Regions from separate parts of the Thermoanaerobacterium sp. RBIITD genome, predicted to be linked through region 1. Evidence: riboswitches for the same ligand, from Rfam matches in the RefSeq annotation. Region 1 holds a riboswitch; each other region holds the start of a gene.
What was found. Region 1 has a riboswitch for cyclic di-AMP ahead of CPG45_RS14135 (C40 family peptidase). Riboswitches for the same ligand answer to the same signal wherever they lie in the genome.

Region 1 (2,278 bases):
CAGTATTCTTAGAAAGTATGGTAATTCCTCTTTCTCTCTCTAATTCATTTGAGTCCATTACCCTTTCCTCTATTTTTTCATTCTGTCTAAATATACCGCTCTGTTTTAACATACCATCGACTAAAGTCGTTTTACCATGGTCTACGTGAGCAATAATTGCTATATTTCTTATATCATCTCTAATAAAACCCATTAGGTTATCTCCTTCCATAAAAAAACACTTTGTATACAACATATAATAATATATTAATACTATTAAATAGTCAATAATAACTCAATATCGTGGTTTTAAATATACACATAAAAAAAGGAATACTATAAAGTATCCCTCTGATTTTGTTTGTTATTTTACAACTCTTCTAGCTGTTGCATAATGTTCATTATAGTATCCACTGCTTAATGAACTTATCATAACCTTGCCTGCTCCTGATGAAGCATGTATAAATTGCCCATTTCCAATATATATACCGGCATGATTTATTGATTTACTGCCGAGAGTTTTAAAAAAAACTAAATCACCAGGTACAAGACTGCTGCGGTCAATACTGGTACCAACCGTTGCTTGGCTATCAGCCGTTCTTGGAAGATCTATACCAATACTGCTAAAAACATACTTTGTAAAACCTGAACAATCAAAACCTACTGACGGGGATTCACCACCGTATACATATCTTGTTCCAAGATACTTTTTCCCAAAATCAATCATTCTTGCAACAGTACTTCTATCGACACTTCCTCTTGAAGTATTATCACTTGATAATCTCAATGATAAATATTTACCAAATATCCATCCTTCGTTGCCATTTGCAAGTCTTATATGGTACCAACCATTATCTTGGCCGAGTACTGTAACCATGTCATTCCAATTTAATTGTGTCACTACTTTAGATGATAAGTTATTACCTGTCCTTATGTTTACGCTGTTGCCTGTAACCATTCCAGTTCCAAGCCCTTCTGCATATGCATGTGTAAATATAGAGCTTCCAACAACAGTCATACCAAAAACGGATACTCCAAATACTATTTTACCCAATGTTTTATTCATAGCTAATCTCCTTCCATTATTTGCCTCCGGAGTTAGTTGACGGGTGCGGGACAAGAAGGCATCCCTACTGCAATAGCAGATTAACCCCATATATGAAAAATCCTCCGTACCTTTTAGGATTCGGCAAGATTGCTAATATGTACAAACTTCTTATATTTTAACAAAGATTATTACAAAAGTCAAGGTTTTCAAAACAATTTTTTAATATTTTTTTTATTATTCTTTAATATATTTTATAAAAATTTAATAATTTTGTTACTTATGTAATGATTTAAGAAAAATTTTATGAAAATAGGACTTCAATGTAGTATAATTTATTTATTAACGTATGAAGGGAGATCAATATGAATCAATTTGTCATAGGTGAAAAAATCTTAACAAGTGTCTTCATAATTTTTTTAGGATATATAGTTAAAAGAATGAAAATCTTACCAACAACGACAGGTAGTGTTTTAAACAAATTTATAATATACATAACATTGCCCGCAAGCATAGCGAAGGTTTTTATTGATACTCATATAAATACTAATTTATTTATACTACCATTTTTAGGATTTTCTTTAGGCTTTATTACATTTGTAATTGGTTATTTATTTTTTAAGAAATGTAATGTAGAAAAACATACTAAAGGTTCTCTTATCGTCTCATTATGTGGTTATAATATAGGACTTTTTGCATTTCCATTTATTCTACAGATTTATGGAAACAATGGATTAATGCACATTGCTATGTTTGATATGGGTAATTCGTTTATTGTCTTTGGTCTTGCTTACATAGTCGCGTACATATTTTCAAAAGATGATGTAATTGATAAGAAAAAAATCCTTAAAAAGATATTATATTTTTTCCCATTTGATATTTATATATTGTCCGTTATACTTAATTTAACTGGAGTTAAATTTCCAAATCTTATAACAAATATAATATATCAGATTTCACTTCCAAATAGCACATTAGCATTATTTGTAATAGGCTATTTCCTTGATTTTAAACTAAATAAAGATGAGATTATATCCCTATTTAAAGGCTTAGTTATAAAATACCTTCCTGGAATAATATTGTTTATAGGATTACCAATTTTCTTTGATACATCATCGATGGTAATCAAAGCAATTATGCTTGGCTCCATAATGCCAACACCACTTATAGCAGTTATATATTCAGATGAAAGAAATTTAAATGTAAAGCTTGCATCAATATTTATTACGTCAACTACTATAGTAAGTATAATCT
Region 2 (2,278 bases), 580 kb from region 1:
ATATTTTATATCCGAATTCGGAGATAAAACACAGTTGTCTACATTAGCACTTACTGCTACATATAAAAATCCTGCACTAGTTTTGATTGGTGCTACAGCAGGGATTTTTGTAGCAGATGTCATAGGAATTGTTGTTGGTGTATATCTTGGTAAAAAATTACCTACAAAAGTATTGCACTTTATCTCAGCATTTATATTTATAATATTCGGTTTTATAACATTGTATGAAGCAAAAACTCTATAAAGCAAAATGGATACCTTTCGGTATCCATTTTGCTCCTCTTTACCTCTCATATTTGCATCATTTATTTTACATACTATCTTATCTTGCATAAGAAAATACCATATTGTCTATTCTTGCGGCAACAGGCAATGACCATAACCATTGATTTGTAGCACTATCATCAAAATAATAAAGCGCTCCATTTGTAGGATCATTGCCACTCAAGGCTTCCCTTGCGGCATTAATTGAATCTGTCGTAGCTGGTTTATTGATCCAACCATTTTCAACAGGCGTAAATTGATAATAGCCATTGTTGTCAACCTGATATATTACATCTTTTATAGAATTCGGAAACTTATTACTCTTTACTCTATTAACTATTACAGCACCAACGGCTACTTTTGCTTTATACGATTCACCACCTGCTTCTGCATTTATAAGCCTTGCAAGAAGGTCCAATTCTTCATTTGTATATGATATTACACCTCTACTTATTGAACCTCTGTTTACTTCTTGATAATTCTTTGTAGCTGAAGCAGTTGAGCCTGTCCCATTCCCAGGTATTACAAAAACTTGTCCTGGATATATCATATCACCTGTTAAACCATTGACAGATTTCAATGCATCAACAGCTGTACCAAATTTTACGGCAATTAAGTATAGACTATCACCTTTTTGAACTGTGTATGTGTTGTCATTTCCTGGTACTACTAATACCTGACCTGGATAAATGACTGTATCATTAAGATTGTTTAATTTTATGATCTGATTATATGTTGTACCATAATTCAGACCGATTTTATACAGGCTGTCACCCGGCTTTACAGTATATGTTGCTGCAAAAGCAGACTGTGACAACATTAAGGTAACTGCGACTGATGCAATGAGAGGTTTTACCTTAATACATTTTTTAAACATTAGTTTTCCCCCTTTGCCTCCGAGGTTAGTTGACGGGTTCGGACAAAGGGCCGCCCTACCACATAATGGATTCACCCCAATATAAATCCCCCGTACCCCTTTTTGGGGATTCGGCATATTTTACTTTAATTATAATGGGAATAGGCTAATGTGTCTATATTAAATTGGTGGGAATACAGGTATTTAGTGGCATTAACTGTATCCGCAGAAAGGACAATAAATACACCCACTTTCATGTACTAACTTTGCACCACAATCAGGACAAATATATACTTTTAGCGATTCTTTAACTTCCACCTTTTTTTCGGTTATAACCTCTTGTTTTAACATTTTTATCCTCCAATATATAGTTTCTATTGTATTTTTATTATACTATATATTGTGGTTATTGTCACTAAAAAGTTACAGAGTTCACTACAATAAATACAGTAAATCCCGAATTCTTATCTATTTGGGATTGTTATCGTAAACTCTGAGCCTTTATTTATTTCGCTTTCCACGTCGATTTTCCCACCATGCAAATCAACTATTAGTTTTGCTATAGAAAGTCCAAGCCCAGTACCGCCTGTTTCTTTGTTTCTGGCCTTATCAACTCTATAAAATCTATCAAATATATATGGTAAATCTTCCTTTGGTATCCCCATACCATCATCTTTTACACTTATTTTAATATTTTTGTCTAAATTAAATGTAGAAATTTTTATATTGCCATTATCTTCAGTATATTTGCAAGCATTGTCAATAATTATTCTTAAAAGTTCCTTTATAAGGCTCCTATCAGCTTTTAATAGAAAATCTTCATTTTCTTCGATATCAAAGTTCTTCTTATTATAAATCATTTTTACTTCTAAGATAACTTCTTTTATTAATTCATTCATATAAAATGTTTCTTTATTTAATTTTATAGTTTTATTATCACCTTTTGCTAGCATTAAAAGTCTTTCAATCAATCTTTCCATGTCCTGTTGCTCTTTTTTTAATGCCTCAATTGATTCTTCTAACACATCCTTATTGTCTTTACCCCATCTATCTATAAGCTCTATATATCCTTTAAAAACTGATAAGGGTGTTCTTAATTCATGGGACACATTTGAAATAAATGCATTTTGTCTTTTGAAATAGTCTTCTAATCTATCA
Region 3 (2,278 bases), 470 kb from region 1:
ATCGGGTTTTAGATGAAAGAAATGCGAGAGTCCTCGAACCATCCCACTTTATCTCATATATCCATTCAGAGCTATCAAATACATTTCCCGGTGATGCTAACATCGGTGATATTTTTTCTTCGATCATTGACATTATTTTTTATGCACCTTTCTTTTTACGTACTTTTTTAGAAGTTGTATCATTTTTCACAGAATCTATGCTGGCTTTTAATGCACTTACAAGGTCTAAAACATTTTCTACAGCCGGAGCTTTCTCTGGAATTTCTATCTTTTTATCCTGAATCCTTGATTCAATGACCTCTATTATTGCTTTTCTATAATTGTCATCGTATTTTATTGGATCAAAATTAGCTGTCAGTGCATCAATAAGCTGTTTAGCCATTTTTATCTCATTTTCATGCAAATTGACATCTCTTATAGGTGGCAGTTGTTCTGTATTTCTTATCTCATCGGGAAAATGCATTGTTTCAAGTACCATGTATTTATCATTATAAACTCTAATACATGCTAGATCTTGCTTTGCCCTTATTACGACCCTTGCAATTGCTACACGATTAGTTTCTTTCATCGAATCTCTCAACAAAACATATGGTTTTGCTCCAATGTCTTCGGGTGCAATATAGTATGTTTTATCATAATAAATAGGGTCTATCTTATCTATATCTGTAAAGTCGAGGATATCAATGCTTTTTACTGTCGACATAGGAATCCTTTCTAAATCTTCGTCATCTATGATAACATACTTTCCAGGTTCATATTCATAACCTCTAACAATTTCTTCATCTGATATTTGCCTATTGCAAACAGGACAAATCTTTTCATATTTTATAGGTGATTTACATTCTTTGTGCAGCTGTTTAAAATGTATAGTATGGTCTTCTGTTGCTGCATAAAGCTTTATAGGTATACTTACAAGGCCAAAACTTATAGCACCTTTCCACATTGAGCGCATAATACTACAACTCCTTATAAATAATTTTTATTATTCATATTATATCCACATATTATAGAAAACTTCTGGAAATAAATAGAATTCGGTTGACATTAAGATATAACGATTGTATAATATTAAATAATTATTAAAATAATAAATTTTTTATTAAATTTATTAAAAAATTATTAAATGCCTAATCGAAATGAACGGGGGATTTTTTAGGGGTGAATCCGCATTGCGGTAGGGTTACTCTTTACCGAACCCGACAACTAACCTCGTAGGCGGAAAGAGAGGATGAATCTATTGAATCACAAAAAGTTAGTCGCATCAGTTGTTATATCAATAACACTTATGCAATCACCAAGTGTTTTTGCAATGGAAGTACTAAAATATGGTTCAAGAGGACAGGCAGTGTATAATTTACAAGAGCAATTAAATAGACTTGGTTTTAGCACAGGTGGTATTGATGGAATCTTCGGCAGTGCTACGAAGAATGCCGTAATGTCTTTACAACGTAAATATGGACTTGCTGTTGATGGCATAGTAGGTGCTGCGACAGAGGCAGCAATTCAAAGAGCGGCAGGAAGCGGAAGTGCTACATCAAGAGGCTCCTATGAGCGTACATCAAATTATGACATTGTAAGTATAGCAAAACAGTATTTGGGAACTCCATACGTATATGGCGGAACAACGCCATCAGGTTTTGATTGTTCCGGTTTTGTGCAGTATGTGTACAAAAAAGCAGGGAAGAGCATTGGCAGAACAACATATGACCAATATGATGGTGGAAGGGCAGTAAGTTTATCAAATTTACAACCGGGCGATATAGTATTTTTCTCAACATCTGGCAATGGTCCGACACATGAAGGAATATACATAGGTGATAACCGCATAATACATATGAGCGATTCGAGAAAGCAGGCAGCATATGATGATTTTAGCGGTTGGTTTAGACAATATTATATAGGTGCCAGAAGATATTATTAAGAATAAGAAGATTGCATGTATGTGTACCGTTAATAGTACATATACATGCTTTTTTTCTTTGGAAAAATATTTAAGCTTAAATAAAATCTTAATGGAAGTTCTATATAAATTTGCAGATACATTTACGATTTTCTTAAAATCTTTGCCGATTTGTTAAAAATCAATTTGTACTTTATATAAAGTCAAAAATTGTCGAACATATGTTTTTAATATAAAATTAAAGCACAGTGCAGCGCTGAAAGGGACCGGTCCTCACTATTTTGTGAGGTGTATTCCATGAGAAGTTATAATGAACTGTGCTTTAAGGCAAAAAATGGCGATGAAACATCAACTGAGGAGATTTTAGAAAGGTTTAAT

Region 2: linked by a shared signal. The riboswitch ahead of CPG45_RS00525 (cell wall hydrolase) and the one ahead of CPG45_RS14135 (C40 family peptidase) in region 1 are both predicted to bind cyclic di-AMP.
Region 3: linked by a shared signal. The riboswitch ahead of CPG45_RS18025 (C40 family peptidase) and the one ahead of CPG45_RS14135 (C40 family peptidase) in region 1 are both predicted to bind cyclic di-AMP.

Annotation. Positions count from the first base shown of each region.
Region 1 covers NZ_LT906662.1:2,924,779-2,927,056, reverse strand. Annotated here, with positions in the region: gene typA (translational GTPase TypA) at 1-193, opposite strand, end outside; gene CPG45_RS14135 (C40 family peptidase) at 344-1,045, opposite strand; cyclic di-AMP (ydaO/yuaA leader) riboswitch at 1,051-1,181, opposite strand; gene CPG45_RS14130 (AEC family transporter) at 1,390-2,278, shown strand, end outside.
Region 2 covers NZ_LT906662.1:102,477-104,754, forward strand. Annotated here, with positions in the region: gene CPG45_RS00520 (TMEM165/GDT1 family protein) at 1-244, shown strand, start outside; gene CPG45_RS00525 (cell wall hydrolase) at 323-1,141, opposite strand; cyclic di-AMP (ydaO/yuaA leader) riboswitch at 1,142-1,267, opposite strand; gene CPG45_RS16975 (hypothetical protein) at 1,334-1,471, opposite strand; gene CPG45_RS00530 (sensor histidine kinase) at 1,585-2,278, opposite strand, start outside.
Region 3 covers NZ_LT906662.1:2,453,804-2,456,081, forward strand. Annotated here, with positions in the region: gene ligD (non-homologous end-joining DNA ligase) at 1-133, opposite strand, end outside; gene ku (non-homologous end joining protein Ku) at 140-952, opposite strand; cyclic di-AMP (ydaO/yuaA leader) riboswitch at 1,115-1,232, shown strand; gene CPG45_RS18025 (C40 family peptidase) at 1,229-1,921, shown strand; gene CPG45_RS11730 (sigma-70 family RNA polymerase sigma factor) at 2,198-2,278, shown strand, end outside.